One region of the Mesorhizobium sp. WSM4887 genome, then DNA from elsewhere that is predicted to be linked to it. Evidence: riboswitches for the same ligand, from Rfam matches in the RefSeq annotation. Region 1 holds a riboswitch; each other region holds the start of a gene.

Region 1 (5,843 bases):
CCAGGGCGACGTCCCTATCTTCGGAGGCCCGGTATTTCAAGTGGCCGTCGCGTCTGAGCTGGCCGATGCTCTCGAGCAGGCGTTCGACTATCTTCAGCTCCAGATAGTGAGAGAAGATTACGAATTGCCGCGGGATCACGGCGGCCGTGTCGAAGCGTATCCGCTCCGGAATGAGGTTCAGAACGGCGTTGTCGATTAGGGGCGAGAATGTCTCATTGAGCTGGAAGAAGACGCCATACCAAGCGAGCTTGCCGACTTGGTCCGAGAGACTTTTGTCTTCAAGAATATGGACTGTGGAAAGCGAGCGAAGAATGCTGGTCTTGCCGCTGCCTCTCGTCCCTGCGACGAAGACCGGCTTGGCGGCGGCAGAAATCAACGCCGACTTCTGACTGAACCACAGTATCGGGCGGCTTTCGTACTCGATCCTGTTGGGGCCGAACGGATTCTCCATCGCTATTCGTCCCTTACCTTAATGCGCCAAGCCGAGTTTGCCTTGGTGAGGCCGTCTATCTCGATGAAGCGCGCCGCTTGGAGCATCAGAAGAGAGTCTTCCAGATCTAGCCCGAGCTCGGCGGAGGCAGCAATCTCAGTGATCTCGTCCCAGAAGAGTAACCCATTCCCGCGCCTGGTGGCATGGTCGCGCAGTCGGCGCAGCAGGTCAAACGTGTCGTTGTTCAGAAAGGCCTTGCCGTTGGACATGGTCGAAATAAAGCAATGTTCGCCTTCCATGACCGTCCCGTCGGCGACATTGGTGCGGTAGGGTATAAGTCGGATGCCGACGAGCTCTCCCTGATCGGTCGTGAAGAAGACGAGCTCATTGAAACCTGACTGTATCTCTGGTGCTGAGATGCAGATCAATTTGCCGTCCGGAAACCTTGGATCGTTGACGATCTCGACCGGATCAGCATGTATGTGTCCATGCAGGTAGACGATAGGCTTGTTGCCCTGCAGCAGCTGAGTTCTGACAAATCCGCTGTTGAGCATCTCCGCGTATGGCGTAATGCGCGGAGTCTTTTGTGGCAGCAGATTGTGATGGCCGATTATGATGCCGTAACGCATGTCGGGCTGCTGGAGCAATTCCTGTAGGCCTGCAAGCATCTCACGCGAGATGTATGGCGTGTCCATCTGACCGTAATACTCGTCGTCGGACGCCTCCTTGTCTGGATCGCTGGGAGGTGTCGCGGGCGAATGTCCCGAGATGTCCGGCGAGCCGAGATCTAGAGGCTCTGTAGAAGGACTGAGTGCCTCGAGACGATCACGAAGGAACGCGGGAAGGTTTTGAAGCTCCCAACTGCCTATCGCTGTGTTGACGAGGATGAAGTTTGCGCCTGCGGATCCTGTCGGAAGTCTGAAGTGCACGGGTTGGTCCACGGGAACGGTCTGCCAACCCAAGCGGGCGGCTAAACTCGCCATTTCGCTGAATTTCTCAGTCGGTCCAAGTTCGCGCGCGTCATCACGGTTCACATCGTGATTTCCCGGTACGAATATCAACGGAAGCGCCTTTGAACTGCGTCCCTGTGCGCGGCAGAGCAACGTGAAATGCTGGAATGCCGAAGCAATGAAGGTCTTGTCGCCACGGCTCGTGAAATCCCCCATGAAGGCGATCGAATCCAAGGGCTTCGAAGTCGTCAGCCGCCGAAGTTTCGTCAAGACGGCACGCAGCGAAGACGCGCGTAGCTTCTGCGTTATTTTCGGAGCGAACTTGCTATCCTTGGCATCGATGTTGCTAGAGGAAGGATGCCAGTCCGGATAGTGAATATCGCCTACTTGAAGGATTCGCACCCGCCGCATAACTCGCCCCCCTGCCGAGAGCCATAGACTAATCCGTTCGCTTTTGCCAAGCGCGAACGATCATCCGCAGTGTCCTTAACGAGGTAGCCTGCACTTTTCGAGAATTGCCACGGCGGCTATTTTTCGGCTGTGAAGCACACGAGACCCGTGACGTGAGACCCAGTTGCTCAATGCCCAGTTGCTCAATGAGCTTTCTTACGAATAAGGGAGAATTTCCGCGGCCGGACTATCTCTGAGCGAGCGTGCATGACTGCCAACGGAAGGTCTTGCACGCACCCTTGCGATCTTGAGCAATGGTCGCCATGACTTTCTTCTTGCAGGCTTTTGAGTGGCCCAGCCTGCGATCACCAGACCCCACCGATTCTAAAGAGCGTGGCAGATGGGATAGTCGAGGTTGCCCGTGCACAGTCACGCTCAGGGCTTGCGCCGCCCAGAGGACACGCTGAAAAGGCAGATTGGGGCGCAAGCACGCCATTCACGAGAGGTTCGACATGAAGACCATGCAAGAAAAAGACATTCCGGCATTCGTACAAGCAGTTGTGGACGCCGGCTGCAAAATTTGCGCGATTGGCAACTTGGGATACGTCTTTGGCGATGCTGATTTCACGCCAGCGCAACGGAGGGCCGTCGAGCCACAGCTGCGTAGGATTGCTGAAATCTACGGCGAACGCGATCATCTCATGAACGAGATAGCTGTATATCTGCGGTCGATCGGACGCCATGTCGAGGTTGAGCCGAAGACAGGTATTTCCTGATGGCCGTGATCGCGAGAAGCCGTCTTCCAACCTCTGAATCCTAAAGGAGGTGACCCCCAAGGCCGTTCGTCACCTTCGACCAGAATAACCACATCCGTGACCGCCTGAGCTACTTGGTCGATACGCGCACATGGCCAATACAGTTTCTCCATCCTTCACGAAGCGAATGAGGCTTTGGCCATTCAGCCCCGGTCTACGGGGCGTGACTTGTCCCCGATGCATGCGCGAGCTCTCCGCCCGGCTGGCCGCCGGTCGTCGCCACCGGCCGAAGGCGCCCGAATGCGCTTGACAAGATAGCGTCAGCCCGTTCAACCTAAGGCATTCACCAGGGGAGTCCCGGCAAGGGGCTGAGATACTGCTGGCTTTCGCGGCGCAGTGACCCGTTGAACCTGATCCAGTTCATACTGGCGTAGGGACGGTGCAAGCGCTTTGCGGGAGTTTACGCCCGAGGTCCTGTTGCAGCAGGTCTACAGAAGCGTCTTTTCATCCTTCCGGCACAGAACTGGGTCTCCAATGCATGAGCAAAGGAGCCTCACGATGAATGCCCTCACCCCCGCCGTATCGACGGGACCACTGCCCGCCTCGCGGAAAATCCACAAGCCCGGCGTCCTCTACCCGCAGATCAGGGTGCCGATGCGCGAGATTTCCGTCCATCCGACGGCCGGCGAACCGCCCGTCACCGTCTACGATCCGTCCGGCCCCTACACCGATCCATCAGTCGAAACCAGCATCGAAAAAGGCCTTGCCCGGCTTCGCCACGAATGGGTCACGGCGCGTGGCGATGTCGAAGCCTATGACGGCCGCCACGTCCGGCCGGAAGACAATGGATTCGCCACCGGCGAGCGCCTGACACCGGAATTTCCGATACGCAATCGGCCGCTCAAGGCCAAGCAGGGCAAGGCGGTGACCCAACTTGCCTATGCGCGCGCCGGCATCATCACGCCAGAAATGGAGTTCGTAGCCATCCGCGAGAATCTCGGCCGCGAGGTGATGCGCGGCAAGCTGCAACGCGACGGCGAAGCCTTCGGCGCGGCGATCCCAGATTTCGTCACACCCGAATTCGTGCGCGACGAGGTGGCGCGCGGGCGCGCAATCATTCCCGCCAACATCAATCATCCCGAGAGCGAGCCGATGATCATCGGTCGCAATTTTCTGGTCAAGATCAACGCCAACATCGGTAACTCGGCTGTCACATCGTCGATGGCCGAAGAGGTCGAAAAAATGGTCTGGGCTATCCGCTGGGGCGCGGACACGGTGATGGACCTGTCGACCGGCCGCAACATCCACAACATCCGCGACTGGATCGTGCGCAATGCGCCGGTGCCGATCGGTACGGTGCCGCTCTATCAGGCGCTGGAAAAGGTCAACGGCATCGCCGAGGATCTGAACTGGGAGGTCTACCGCGACACGCTGATCGAGCAGGCCGAGCAAGGCGTCGACTATTTCACCATCCACGCCGGCGTGCGGCTGCACTACATCCCGCTGACCGTCGACCGGGTCACGGGCATCGTCTCGCGCGGCGGCTCGATCATGGCCAAATGGTGCCTGCACCATCACCGGGAGAGCTTCCTCTACGAGCATTTCGAGGAGATCTGCGACATCGCCAGAGCCTATGACGTCTCCTTCTCGCTCGGCGACGGCCTTCGTCCCGGTTCAATCGCCGATGCGAACGACGCGGCGCAATTCGCCGAACTGGAAACACTTGGAGAACTCACCAAGATTGCCTGGGCAAAGGACTGCCAGGTGATGATCGAAGGCCCGGGCCATGTCCCCATGCACAAGATCAAGCAGAACATGGACAAGCAGCTCGCAGTGTGCGGTGAGGCGCCGTTCTACACGTTGGGGCCGCTGACGACCGACATCGCGCCGGGCTATGACCACATCACCTCAGGGATAGGTGCCGCCATGATAGGCTGGTTCGGCACCGCAATGCTTTGCTACGTCACGCCGAAAGAGCATCTCGGCCTTCCCGACCGCAACGACGTCAAGATTGGCGTGATCACCTACAAGATAGCCGCCCATGCAGCCGATCTGGCGAAGGGCCATCCGGCAGCGAAAACCAGGGATGATGCCCTTTCGCGCGCGCGCTTCGAGTTCCGCTGGGAGGACCAGTTCAACCTGTCGCTCGACCCCGAAACCGCACGGTCCTTCCACGACCAGACCTTGCCCAAGGAGGCGCACAAGCTGGCACATTTTTGTTCGATGTGCGGGCCGAAATTCTGCTCCATGCGCATTTCCCACGACATCCGTGCCGAGGCCCAGAAGGAAGGCATGGCGGCAATGGCGGCAAAATACCGGGAGGGCGGCGATCTCTACATGCAGGCGGACGAGACTGGCGTACCGGTCGTGCCAGAGGCTCCCAAACCATCATGAGGGTGCTCGTCAAAGGGGCCGGCGTTGCCGGCCTCACCGTCGCTTTCGAACTCGCCGCCCGCGGCGCGACGGTCACCGTCGCCGAGATGCGGCATGGCCTTGGTGGCAACGCGTCGTGGTTCGCCGGCGGCATGCTGGCGCCATGGTGCGAGCGCGAAAGCGCGGAGCAGCCGGTGCTGGATCTCGGACGCGATGCTGCCGACTGGTGGGATGCGGTGCTGTCGGGTCAGGTGACACGGGCCGGGACATTGGTCGTGGCCGCGCCGCGTGATGCCGGTGAGCTTGACCGGTTCGCCAGTCGCACGTCAGGGCATCGGCGCGTCGATGAAAACGAAATTGCGCTCCTGGAACCCGACCTCGCCGGCCGCTTCCGGCGTGGATTGCTCTTCCCCGACGAGGCTCACCTCGACCCACGCCCGGCGATGGCGGCACTTCATGACAAGCTTGCGACCATGGGTGTCAAATTCCACTTCGGCTGCGACGCCCGGCCTGTTTCGGGATTCGCCCGTCAGATAGACTGCATGGGAATGGCAGCGGCCGATGACAGGCTGCGCGGTGTTCGCGGCGAAATGCTGATCCTTCGCACGCCTGATGTCTCGCTGTCGCGGCCGGTCCGTTTGCTTCATCCACGCTTTCCGCTTTATGCCGTGCCGCGCACCGATCACCGTTTCATGATCGGAGCGACGATGATTGAAAGCCAGAGCGCCGGACCGGTGACGGCGCGTTCCATGATGGAGCTGCTGGGCGCCGCCCATGCCCTCCATCCGGCCTTTGGTGAGGCCGAGATCGTTGAAACCGGTGTGGGTGTCCGTCCGGCATTTCCCGACAATTTGCCACGCGTCGAAACAGACGGTGAGATCATCGCGATCAACGGTCTTTATCGTCACGGTTTTCTCCTCGCCCCCGCCATGGCGCGCCAGGCTG
Region 2 (5,843 bases), on a different contig from region 1:
TGCACTCTACCCACACATGACCGTGGCCGAGAACATGGGCTTCGGCCTGCGGATGGCCCACCGGCCCAGGACCGAGATCGACGCCGCCGTCAAACGCGCAGCACGGATCCTGCGTCTGGAGGAGCAGCTCGACAAGCGACCGAAGCAATTGTCGGGCGGACAGCGCCAGCGCGTCGCGATCGGCCGCGCGATTACCCGCTCGCCCGAGGTGTTCCTGTTCGATGAGCCGCTGTCGAACCTCGATGCCGCGCTGCGCACTCAGATGCGAGTGGAACTTTCGAGCCTGCACGCGCAGCTTGGATCGACGATGATCTACGTCACCCACGACCAGGTCGAGGCGATGACCATGGCCAACCGGATCGTAGTCCTCAACAAAGGCCGGATCGAGCAGGTCGGCTCGCCGCTGGAACTCTACGCCAACCCTGCCAACATTTTCGTCGCGGGCTTCCTCGGCGCGCCGCGCATGAATTTCATCGAAGCGAAAGCAGTGAGCGTCGGCGCATCCAGCGTCTCGGTAGCCGCCGCCGGCCTCCCTGCCATTACCTTGGATGGCATCGACGCCGGCGGCCTTTCGGCTGGTGATGCCGTGACCATCGGCATCCGGCCGGAGGCCCTGCGTGTCGCCGAGCCAAGCGACGGCGCAATGCCGGCCTTCTCCAGCCAGGTGCGTCTGGTCGAGCAGCTGGGGCGCGAAACCGTCCTCTACGTCGACGCCTCTCCGCTTCAGACGACCAATTCCGACAGCGGAACCGGCAATTTCACGCTTCAGCTCAACAAGGTTTCTACCGTCGCGGTCGGCGCCGCGTTGCGAGCAGGGTTCGAAACCGGCGACGCCTACCTCTTCGGCCCGGATGGCCGCACGCTCACGCCAAGAAAACCCGTCGCCTCAATCTGAACCTCGAAATTTCGAAAGTCCCATACGCATGAACCGCAAAGAGCCCGCTCCGCTATCCGTATGGCGGCCCCTCAATCTTGACCGCTTTCTGCTCGGAGCACCTCATTACCCCGAACATGTCGACGAAGGCTGCTGGCAGCGTGACGCCGAGCGCATGGCTGCCGCCGGCGTCAACACAGTGCGTATGGGAGAGTTCGCCTGGCACATTTTCGAGCCCCGCGAAGGCAAGTTCGAGTTCGGCCTGTTCGATCGCGCGATCGAACTTCTCGGCCGCGCGGGGATCGACACGATCATGTGCACGCCGACAGCCACCCCTCCCTGCTGGCTCACCGTCAACTATCCCGAAGTGCTGCGCGTTGACATGAACGGGCGGGCCTCAAGCCACGGATCGCGCCAGCATGCCGACACCACAAGCCCGGTATTCCGCGCCCACAGCCGCCGCATCACCCGCGCCATGGCCGAGCATTATCGGCACAACCCGCGTGTGATCGGCTGGCAGACGGACAACGAGCTCAACACCACGGTGTCGGAATCGTTCGCGCCTTCGACAAGGCTGGAGTTCCAGAAATACCTGCAGAAGGCCTACGGCACCATTGAGGCGTTGAACTTCGCCTGGGGCGGCCACTTCTGGGCGACGGCCTACGACGATTTCTCGCAGATCGACCTGCCGAGACCGCTCATGCCGTCCTACCCCAGCCCCGGCCACGTGCAGGACTACCATCGCTTTCTGGCCGCCGCGACCGCGGCCTTCCAACACGACCAGGTCGAGATCCTGCGCGCCGCCAATCCGGACTGGTTCATCTTCCACAATCTTGGCCAGCTTGCCGACATCGACTTCCGCGGTCAGTTCGGACAGGACCTCGATTTCATCGGCTTCGACATCTATCCGATGCTCTATGACGAGATGCGCCGAACCGGCGGGCATGCCGCGACCCAGGCCCTCCATCTCGACATATGCCGCGCCTATTCCGGCAACTTCATCGTTCCGGAGCAGGCCTCAGGCTTCGGCAGCCAGCCCGGCTTCTCGACGATGACGCCGGAGCCCGGCGAGATGCGTCGCATGGCCATGACCTCGGTGGCGCGCGGCGCCGACGGTGTCATGTTCTTTCGTTGGCGTCCCGCGCATTTCGGCGCCGAGATCTACTGGATGGGCGTCATCGATCACGACGACGTGCCGCGCCGCCGCTATGACGAGGCAGGCCGCTTCTTCCATGAGATCGCCGCCGCGAAGGAGCAGATTCTTGGCACCGCAGTGCGCATGGACCTCGGCATCGCCGGCGCGGACTTCGACAACCAGGAGGCTCACAAGACCTATCCGATCGGCCTCCCCAGTCCGCTCGAAGACGCGACGCTGCTTCATCGCCACTGCTATCAGAACGGCATTGCATGCGGGTTCATTCATCCCGAAGACGATCTTTCGCGGCTCAAGGCGCTCTACGTCCCGCATTGGGTGATGTGGAAGGATGAATGGAACGAGGCTGTTGAAACATTCGTCCGCAACGGCGGTACGCTGATCCTATCGGCATTGAGCGGGACGAGGGACGAGAACAACCACATCATTCGCGAGCAGGCGCCCGGCAAGGCCCTTGCAGCCCTGAGCGGCGTCAGGGTGGCGGAGTTCGGCCGCGTCGTTCCCGAAGGCGGCAGCGGCCTGTTTCCGCTGTTTCGTCCGGCTCCGATGGGCACCTATGCACCGCCGCCCCTCCCGGCCTCGTCCGCGGAACGCAAATACCTGTTCACCCTTGGCAATGAAGAATTCCAGGCTGCGCATTTGTACGAGGTGCTTGACGTAGCGCCTGACACCGAGGTGCTCGGCGTCTGGTCGAACCGCTTCGCCGCCGGCTCTCCGGCAATCACCGCCCGCAAGGTCGGGCAAGGTCGGGTTGTCTATGTCGGCACGTATCTCACGCCGCAACTGACGGAGAAGCTTGTCGATGTCGTGCTGGCCAAAGCCGGTATAGCGCCTTTGCTGCCCGACCTGCCTGCCGGGGTGGAGGTCTCTGTCAGGGAAGCCGACGACCGCCGGCTGATGTTCGTGCTGAACACCACGGAAGTCGCCGTGATCGTAACCGACGTCCCAAAGGGCCTCGACCTGCTGACGGGCAAGGCCGTTGAAGGAACGCTGCAACTCGACCCTTACGGCTGCGCAATAATTCGGTCCTGAACAAATCGAACCAGCGTCCATAGACGCCGAACAGATGCTCTTCGAGGCGAAAAATGCGTTCTTCAATCCGCCGCCACAAGGGATCGCAAAAGCGTTTCCTTGGCGGATGACAAGTGGGCCCCGACTGCCAGCTCGACGCGCGCAAGGTCGTGGCTCAATGGGCGTCGATGTAAGAGATGCTCGACCAAAGCTGCGTGGCTGCGCCACTTCTCGTCGCTTGTTCGAGGCTGGAGAAGTCATGAAGTCGAGTTGACAGGATAGCGTCGCATCGTCCAACCTAGGCGCCTCACCAGGGGAGTCCCGGCAAGGGGCTGAGATACTGCTATCGCGCGCAGTGACCCGTTGAACCTGATCCAGTTCATACTGGCGTAGGGACGGTGCGAGGCTTCGCGGGTCGGCAATCCGGCTTCGGCATTCGGGCAGTGCCCGCATTCTAAGCGAAGCGTCACTTCCTCCTCATCGCGTGGACTGGGTCTCCGTTGCACTCGAGCAAGGAGGCTCACTCATGAATGCCCACACCCCGACCGTCACCGTCGGCGAACTCCCAGCTTCGAAGAAGGTCCACAAACCCGGTCAGCTTCACCCGGAGCTGCGGGTGCCGATGCGCGAGATCTCGGTCCACCCGAGCGCCGGCGAGCCGCCGGTCACTGTCTACGACTCGTCCGGCCCCTACACGGACGCCACGGTGAAAACCGACATCGAGCGTGGCTTGCCACGGCTGCGCGAGGCATGGATCGAGGCGCGCGGAGACGTGGGGCGCTACGAGGGCCGCACGATCAAGCCGGAAGACAACGGCTTCGTCTCAGCCGATCGCCTGACGCCGGAATTCCCGGTTCGCAACAGACCGTTGCGCGCGGCCGGCGGCCGCGCCGTCACCCAGCTCGCCTATGCGCGCGCCGGCATCATCACGCCTGAGATGGAGTTCGTCGCCATCCGCGAGAACCTCGGCCGGGAGCAGTTGCGTTCGAAACTCCAGCGCGATGGCGAGAGCTTCGGCGCCGCGATCCCCGATTTCGTCACCCCGGAATTCGTGCGCGACGAGGTGGCGCGCGGCCGCGCCATCATCCCGTCCAACATCAACCACTCGGAAAGCGAGCCGATGATCATCGGCCGCAATTTTCTGGTCAAGATCAACGCCAATATCGGCAACTCCGCCGTCACCTCGTCGATGGCCGAAGAGGTCGAGAAGATGGTGTGGGCGATCCGCTGGGGCGCCGATACGGTAATGGACCTCTCGACCGGGCGCAACATCCACAACATCCGCGAATGGATCGTGCGCAATTCGCCGGTGCCGATCGGCACGGTGCCGATCTACCAGGCGCTGGAGAAAGTCGGCGGCGTCGCCGAGGAACTGACCTGGGAGGTGTTCCGCGACACCCTCATCGAGCAGGCCGAGCAGGGCGTGGACTATTTCACGATCCATGCCGGCGTGCGCCTGCCCTATATCCCGCTGACCGTCGACCGCGTCACCGGCATCGTGTCGCGCGGCGGCTCGATCATGGCCAAGTGGTGCCTGCATCACCACCAGGAGAGTTTTCTCTACGAGCATTTCGAGGAGATCTGCGACATCGCCCGGGCCTATGACGTGGCGTTCTCGCTCGGCGACGGCCTTCGCCCCGGCTCGATCGCCGATGCCAATGACGCGGCCCAGTTCGCCGAGCTGGAAACGCTCGGAGAGCTCACCAAGATCGCCTGGTCCAAGGACTGCCAGGTGATGATCGAGGGCCCCGGCCACGTGCCGATGCACAAGATCAAGCAAAACATGGACAAGCAGCTCGCGGTCTGTGGCGAAGCGCCGTTCTACACGCTCGGGCCGCTCACCACCGACATAGCGCCCGGCTACGACCACATCACATCGGGCATCGGCGCGGCGATGATCGGCTGGTTCGGAACGGCGATGCTCTGCTACGTCACGCCGAAGGAGCATCTCGGCCTGCCCGACCGCGACGACGTCAAGACCGGCGTCATCACCTACAAGATCGCGGCCCACGCCGCCGACCTCGCCAAGGGCCATCCAGCCGCCAAAATCAGGGACGACGCGCTGTCGCGGGCGCGCTTCGAGTTCCGGTGGGAAGACCAGTTCAACCTGTCGCTCGATCCGGAGACGGCGCGCGCCTTCCACGACGAAACCCTGCCGAAGGAGGCGCACAAGGTGGCGCATTTCTGCTCCATGTGCGGCCCCAAATTCTGCTCGATGCGGATCTCGCACGACATCCGCGCCGAAGCGCAGAAGGAAGGGCTCGCGGCCATGGCGGCGAAGTACCGCGACGGCGGCGATCTCTACATGCCTGTCGACAGCACCCCCGAGCGCACGGACACGCCATGAAGGTGCTCATTCGCGGCGCTGGCGTCGCCGGATTGACACTCGCGCACGAGCTGGCAACGCGCGGCGCCGATGTGACCGTGGTCGAGAAACGCCTCGAGATCGCCGGCAATGCCTCTTGGCACGCTGGCGGCATGCTCGCGCCCTGGTGCGAGCGCGAGAGCGCCGAGGAGACCGTGCTGACGCTCGGACGCGACGCAGCCGATTGGTGGGACGCCGCCTTGCCCGGCCATGTCTCGCGCCAGGGCACGCTGGTGCTGGCGTCTGCCCGCGATGCCGGCGAACTCGACCGGTTCGGCCGCCGCACATCCGGTTTCAGGCAGTTGGACGCCAGCCAAATCGCGGCACTCGAGCCGGCGCTCGACGGCCGGTTTGGACGCGGTCTGTTCTTCGCTGAGGAAGCGCATCTCGACCCGCGCAAGGCGCTGCTTTCCCTGCGCGACAAGCTGCGCGGGATGGGC
Region 3 (5,843 bases), on a different contig from region 1:
TGAGGATGGTGATGCGATAGGTCTGGGTCGGATTGGCCGAGACCACCGTCAGATTGCCGACGACCTTGGCCACCATGCGCTCGAGCTTCGGATCGGAATATTCGCCGCCATAGGTGGCGAGAATCCGCGGATGCTGCGCTTTGGCCATTTCGGCCAGCCTGGCATTGGCGACGACATTGTCGACGGTGATCGGCTTGTCGGAGGGCTGGAAGCCGGACTCCTGCACGTCCGGCGGCGTGAACATCTGGCAGCTCGCCAGCGCCACGGCAAAGCCGGCCATCGCGAAAAATCGCGCCAGCGGCTTAGTCCATACCCTCTCGATGCCGGCTGTCAGATCGGCTTCCTTTCGTAATCTTTCGGCAAATCACGGCCCACCCGGACCAGCATGGCCGGACCTAGCCACACTCCCCCGGACAAGGCAAGCAAACGCCTGATCACCCGCAGCCGGTTTGGCCGTAAATTATGTCCGCTTCCGGGCAATGTGTTGTCATCCGGCAACGCTGCCGCCTCGATCGCCGATATAGCGCCGGAAGGCCTCCGGTCCAGCACCGTCGAAGAAAGCGGCGGCCGACCCTGTGGCCGCGACCCTGCCCTCGTCGACGAACGCGATCCGTTGGCCGATGCGGCGCGCGTCCTGCGGCTGATGCGTGACGAAAAGCACGGTCATCTGTCGCTCGGCGTGGATGCCGGCCACGAGATCGAGCATGTCTTCGCGCAGCGCCGGGCCGAGCGAGGCGAAAGGCTCGTCGAGCAGAAGCACCGGACGGTCCCGTATGAGCACCCGCGCCAGCGCGACGCGCTGCCGCTCGCCGCCGGAAAGCTCGCTCGGCAGCCGCTTTTCCTTGCCGGCGAGGCCGACACGCCCCAGCGCGTCCGCGACCGCGCGGTGGTCGTCGGCCGTGAGCTTGAGCGATGGCGAGCGGCCAAGCCCGACATTGCCCTCGACCGAAAGATGGGCGAACAGGTTGTTTTCCTGGAACACCATCGACACCGGCCGCGCCGAGGGCGGCGCATTATCGACATTGATCCCGCCGATCAGCACCTTGCCAGCATTTGGTGATTCGAAGCCGGCCACCAGATTGAGCAGCGTCGACTTGCCTGAACCGCTCGGCCCCATGATGGCGGTGATCCTGCCGGCGGCGAATTCGACATCGAACCGGAAGGATGCCTCGCCATAGCTGAAGGATACGCCGTCCAACGTGACGGCCAGGCCCTTCGTGGCCGCGATGCCATTATTATCCCTCGTCATGCCTTTGCCTCCCGCCCCAGCCAGTCGGCGGCGACAACCAGCAGCAGGCAGACGAGGCCGAGCAGCAAGGCCAGCCCCGCGGCGTCGGCGGTCCGGTAGCTGCCCATGCGCGCGAGTAGAAGATAGGGCAAGGTCTGGACGGAATCGCTGCCGAACAGTGCGATCACGCCGAGATCGCCGAGCGACAGCGCCATGGCGAACGCAAAGCCGGTGGCCAAGGGCCGCCGCAGCGACGGCCAGTCGACCAGCCGCAGCCGGTTCCAGCCGGAAATGCCGAGCGCCAGGCAGAGTCGCTCGTGGCGCTCGCTCGCCGCATCATAGGCAGGGCGGACGGCGCGAATGGCGAAAGGCATTGCCATCACCGCATTGACCGCGACGACCATGACGGGCGCGATGGCGAACACATCGGTGATGTTGCGCAGAGCCAGGAACCAGCCGGCGCCGATCACGATCGGCGGCACGACCAGCACGAAACCGGCGCCGGTGTCGGCGGCGTGTTCGAGCAGCGACATGGCGCCGCCCGCGCGGCGCCTCAGGGCCAGTGCGCGTCGGGCGGCGATCAGCGACAGCGACAGCATCACGCAAAACAGCGCCGAGAGAAAGGAGAGCCCGGCGCTGGTGAGCGTCGCGCGGCGCACGGCGTCCTCGCCGGCCAGCCGGCCGAGATCCGCCTCCAGCCCGGCGAGCACGGTCGCCGCCATCGGTGCGGCGACGAACAGCAGCGCAAGCACGATGAGGCCGGCATTCAACACGGCCTCGGTGGTGCTGGTCGCAAGATAGCGGCGTGGCGCTACCGGCAGATTCGCATCGCCGACCGTGTTGGCGCCGAGTCGCGTCAGCATGGCGACCACGACGAAGGTCAGCACGATCTGCAGAAACGTTAGTGTCACGGCCCGCGCGGGATCGAAATCGAAGCGCAGCGCCTGGTAGATCGCGACCTCTAGCGTCGTCGCCGCCGGCCCGCCACCCAGCGTCAGTACGATTGTGAAGGAGGTGATGCACAGCATGAAGACCAGCCCGGCGACCCCCGGCAGCACCGTGCGCAGCGCCGGCCATTCGATCAGCCGGAAGGCCGACCGAGCGTCCATACCGAGCTGGCTCGCCAGCCGCCACTGGTCGGCCGGCACGGTGCCGAGCGCCTCGAGGAACAGCCGCGTGGCCAATGGCAGGTTGAAGAAGACATGCGCGACCAGGATGCCGGAAAGGCCGTAAATGCCCGGCCATTCCCCACCGCCGAACGTGCCGAGGATGCCGGCAAAATAACCGGCACGGCCGTAGAGCGCCAACACGCCGAGCGCGGCGACGATGGCCGGCAGCGCCAGCGGCACCGTGAACAACTGCAGGATCAGGCGACGTCCGGGAAAGTTCGTTTGCCTGGACAGGGCGCGGCCGACGAACACTGCCGGCAAGACCGAAAGCAATGTCGACAGCAGCGCCTGCCAAAGCGTGAAGCGGGCGACGCGGAGCAGATAGCTGTCGAAGGCCGCGGCAGCGCTGGACGGACCGCTCGCGCCTTCGAGGATCAGGCCGGCGAAGGCGCCGCCGATGAGCAAAGTGATGGCGACAAGGGCGATGATGCCGGCGGTGATGCGAGGGTCAGGGCGCGGCGTGGATTGCACGCTGCACCACGTTGGCTCGAGCTAGCGAACGCCACGTTCCGTCGCACCCCCCTCTGTCCTGCCGGACATCTCCCACTCTAGGAGGGAGATTGGCAGCTTTGCCGCTCTTCCTACACCGTCGGCGGCTAGCGAAATCACCGATCCCCCTTTGCGGGGGAGATGGCCGGCCGGACAGAGGGGGGTGCTCAAGCGCCATCCTGCGTCCTACTTGCTCATCGCCGCCAGCCATTCATCCACCCAGGCCTTGCGGTTGGCCGCCACCTCGTCCGGGCTGAACAGCAGGGTTTTGGTCGGCTTCACCAGCTTTTCGAAGGCCGGGTTGAGCGGCTTGTCGGTCTTGCCGGCCGGGAACATCCAGTTGGTCTCCGGGATGATGTCCTGGAACTTGGGCCCGGTCATGAAGGCTATGAATTTTTCCGCCAGCGGGTTCTTCGCGCCGGTTTTGGTGATGCCGGCGACCTCGATCTGCAGATATTCGCCCTCCTCGAAGGACGCCGCCTGATAGCGCTCGGTGTTCTCGGCCACCATGTGGTAGGCCGGCGAAGTGGTATAGGAGAGAACCATCGGCGCCTCGCCCTTGGTGAACAGACCATAGGCCTCGCTCCAGCCCGGCGTCACGGTCAGCACCTTCGGCTTCAGCTTGGCCCAGGCTTCCGGCGCCTTGTCGCCATAGACCGACTTGACCCACAGCAGCAGCCCGAGGCCCGGCGTCGAAGTGCGCGGATCCTGGATAATGATCTTGTCGGGGCCGGCGCCCTCGACCAGTTCCTTCAAGCTCTTCGGCGGGGTCTTCAGCTTTTCGGTGTCGTAGACGACGGCGAAATAGCCGTAGTCGAAAGGCACGAAAGTGTCGTCTTTCCAGCCGCCGGGCACATTCAAATCGGCCACCGCGCCATGCGGCGCGAATAGGCCGCTCGCCTTGGCATCCGCGGTCAGGTTGGTATCGAGGCCGAGCACGACATCGGCCTTGGTGCCGGCGCCCTCCAACTTGACGCGGTTGAGCAGTGCCACGCCGTCGGCAACCGAGACGAATTCGAGATCGCAGCCGCATTCGGCCTCGAATTCCTTCTTCACCGCGGGCCCGGGACCCCAGTCGGCGGTGAAGCTTTCGTAGGTGTAGACGGTAAGCTTGTCTTTCGCCTCGGCAGGCCCGACGCCCACCAAAAGCGAAACAAGGCCGGCTGCAAGAACAAGGTTGGACAATAACGAGCGCATCGGCGCCTCCTTCGTTCGCGTTAAAGGAATTGAGGCGTCGGATGGTCCGAAGCGTCTAATCCCTCCGCCGGTACAAACCGGATCAGGTTCAGCGGGTTGGCTTTCGTTGCCTCTCAGCCGGTTCGCAAAATCAGCGTCCGGCACCCCGTTAGAGCATTTCGAGACATAGGCCCGGCCGATGCGGCGCGCAAGCGGAAGTTTCCGGGGATCATCATCGTTCACCGCGGTAGCGAAGCGCGATTCCGTTTGGACGCGCCCGCTTCCGTTTCGTGGGCCGGGCTGGTAAGGGCGACGGCCATGGGCACATTCACCATCCTGCTTGGCGGCGATCTCGTCCGCACGCCTCGCCTCGATCGCCAGATCGAAGGCTCCCGCATCATCGCCGCCGATGCCGGTATCGGCCATGCCCATATGCTTGGCCTCCTGCCGGAGCTCTGGGTCGGAGATTTCGACTCGGTACCGCCAAACCTGCCGGAGAATCTGGCCGCCGTGCCGCGCAAGATTTTCCCGACCGAGAAGGACATGACCGACGGCGAGCTCGCCATTGCCGAGGCGCTGGCGCGCGGCGCCACCAGCCTGGTGCTGGCCGGCGCCTTCGGCGGCAAGCGCGCCGATCATGCCTTTCTGCATTTGGCTCTGAGCGTGCGGCTGGCCGAGGCGGGCATGACCGTGCTGCTGACCAGCGGCGCGCAGGAAGGCGTGCCGATCCTGCCGGGCAAAGCCGGCTTCGACTACGCCGAGGGCACGCTGTTCTCGGTGCTCGGCTTCTCCGACCTCGCCGGCCTGACGGTCTCAGGCGCCAAATGGCCGCTGGACGGTGTCGAGGTGGCGTTCGGCTCATCGCTTACCATATCAAATGAGATCAAGGGTCGGCTCGAGATCGCGCTCGAGCGTGGCCGGGCGCTGCTGCTCGCCCACCCCTATCCTCTTCCCGAAAGCTGACATGGCCCCGCCTCTTCTCAATCTGGATGGCATAAAACTGACTTTTGGCGGCACGCCGCTGCTCGACGGCGCGGCACTGAGCGCCTCCGCCGGCGAGAAGATCGCGCTTGTAGGCCGCAACGGTTCGGGCAAGTCGACGCTGCTCAAGATCGTCGCGGGGCTGATCGAACCGCAGGACGGCGAAGTATTCCGCCAGCCCTCGGCAACGGTGCGCTACCTGCCGCAAATGCCCGATATGGATGGCTTCGCCAGCGTGCGCGCCTATGTCGAAGCCGGCCTCGGGCCGGCCGACGACCCGCATCGCGCCACTTATCTGATGGAGCATCTCGGCCTGACCGGCGAGGAGCGGCCGAACGACCTTTCCGGCGGCGAGGCGCGCCGCGCAGCACTCGCCCGCGTCATGGCGCCGAAGCCCGATATCCTGCTCCTCGACGAGCCGACCAATCATCTCGACCTGTCGGTCATCGAATGGCTGGAAGAAGAGCTTGCCCGCACCTCGTCGGCCGTGATCCTGATCTCGCACGACCGCCGCTTTCTCGAGCGCGTCTCGCGCGCCACCGTCTGGCTCGACCGCGGCCAGACGCGCCGGCTGGACAAGGGGTTCGCGCACTTTGAGGAATGGCGCGACCAGGTGCTTGAAGAGGAAGAGCGCGAACAGCACAAGCTCGGCCGCCAGATCGTGCGCGAGGAGCATTGGCTGCGCTATGGCGTGACCGCCAGGCGCAAGCGCAACATGCGCCGACTCGGCGAGCTGCAGGCCATGCGCCAGCGTTTTCGCAGCCATCGCGGCGCCGAGGGTTCGGCGACGATGGTGGCAA

The links. Region 1 has a riboswitch for thiamine pyrophosphate ahead of thiC (phosphomethylpyrimidine synthase ThiC). Riboswitches for the same ligand answer to the same signal wherever they lie in the genome.
Region 2: linked by a shared signal. The riboswitch ahead of thiC (phosphomethylpyrimidine synthase ThiC) and the one ahead of thiC (phosphomethylpyrimidine synthase ThiC) in region 1 are both predicted to bind thiamine pyrophosphate.
Region 3: linked by a shared signal. The riboswitch ahead of thiB (thiamine ABC transporter substrate binding subunit) and the one ahead of thiC (phosphomethylpyrimidine synthase ThiC) in region 1 are both predicted to bind thiamine pyrophosphate.

Annotation. Positions count from the first base shown of each region.
Region 1 is NZ_JARTVP010000021.1:2,965-8,807, forward strand. It holds gene P9230_RS31160 (hypothetical protein) at 1-451, opposite strand, end outside; gene P9230_RS31165 (metallophosphoesterase) at 454-1,791, opposite strand; gene P9230_RS31170 (hypothetical protein) at 2,283-2,546, shown strand; TPP riboswitch at 2,864-2,980, shown strand; gene thiC (phosphomethylpyrimidine synthase ThiC) at 3,084-4,919, shown strand; gene thiO (glycine oxidase ThiO) at 4,916-5,843, shown strand, end outside.
Region 2 is NZ_JARTVP010000001.1:1,170,761-1,176,603, forward strand. It holds gene P9230_RS05590 (ABC transporter ATP-binding protein) at 1-895, shown strand, start outside; gene P9230_RS05595 (beta-galactosidase) at 924-3,059, shown strand; TPP riboswitch at 3,341-3,452, shown strand; gene thiC (phosphomethylpyrimidine synthase ThiC) at 3,565-5,385, shown strand; gene thiO (glycine oxidase ThiO) at 5,382-5,843, shown strand, end outside.
Region 3 is NZ_JARTVP010000003.1:118,102-123,944, reverse strand. It holds gene P9230_RS14180 (M48 family metalloprotease) at 1-280, opposite strand, end outside; gene thiQ (thiamine ABC transporter ATP-binding protein) at 488-1,249, opposite strand; gene thiP (thiamine/thiamine pyrophosphate ABC transporter permease) at 1,246-2,868, opposite strand; gene thiB (thiamine ABC transporter substrate binding subunit) at 3,073-4,083, opposite strand; TPP riboswitch at 4,126-4,241, opposite strand; gene P9230_RS14160 (thiamine diphosphokinase) at 4,381-5,025, shown strand; gene P9230_RS14155 (ABC-F family ATP-binding cassette domain-containing protein) at 5,027-5,843, shown strand, end outside.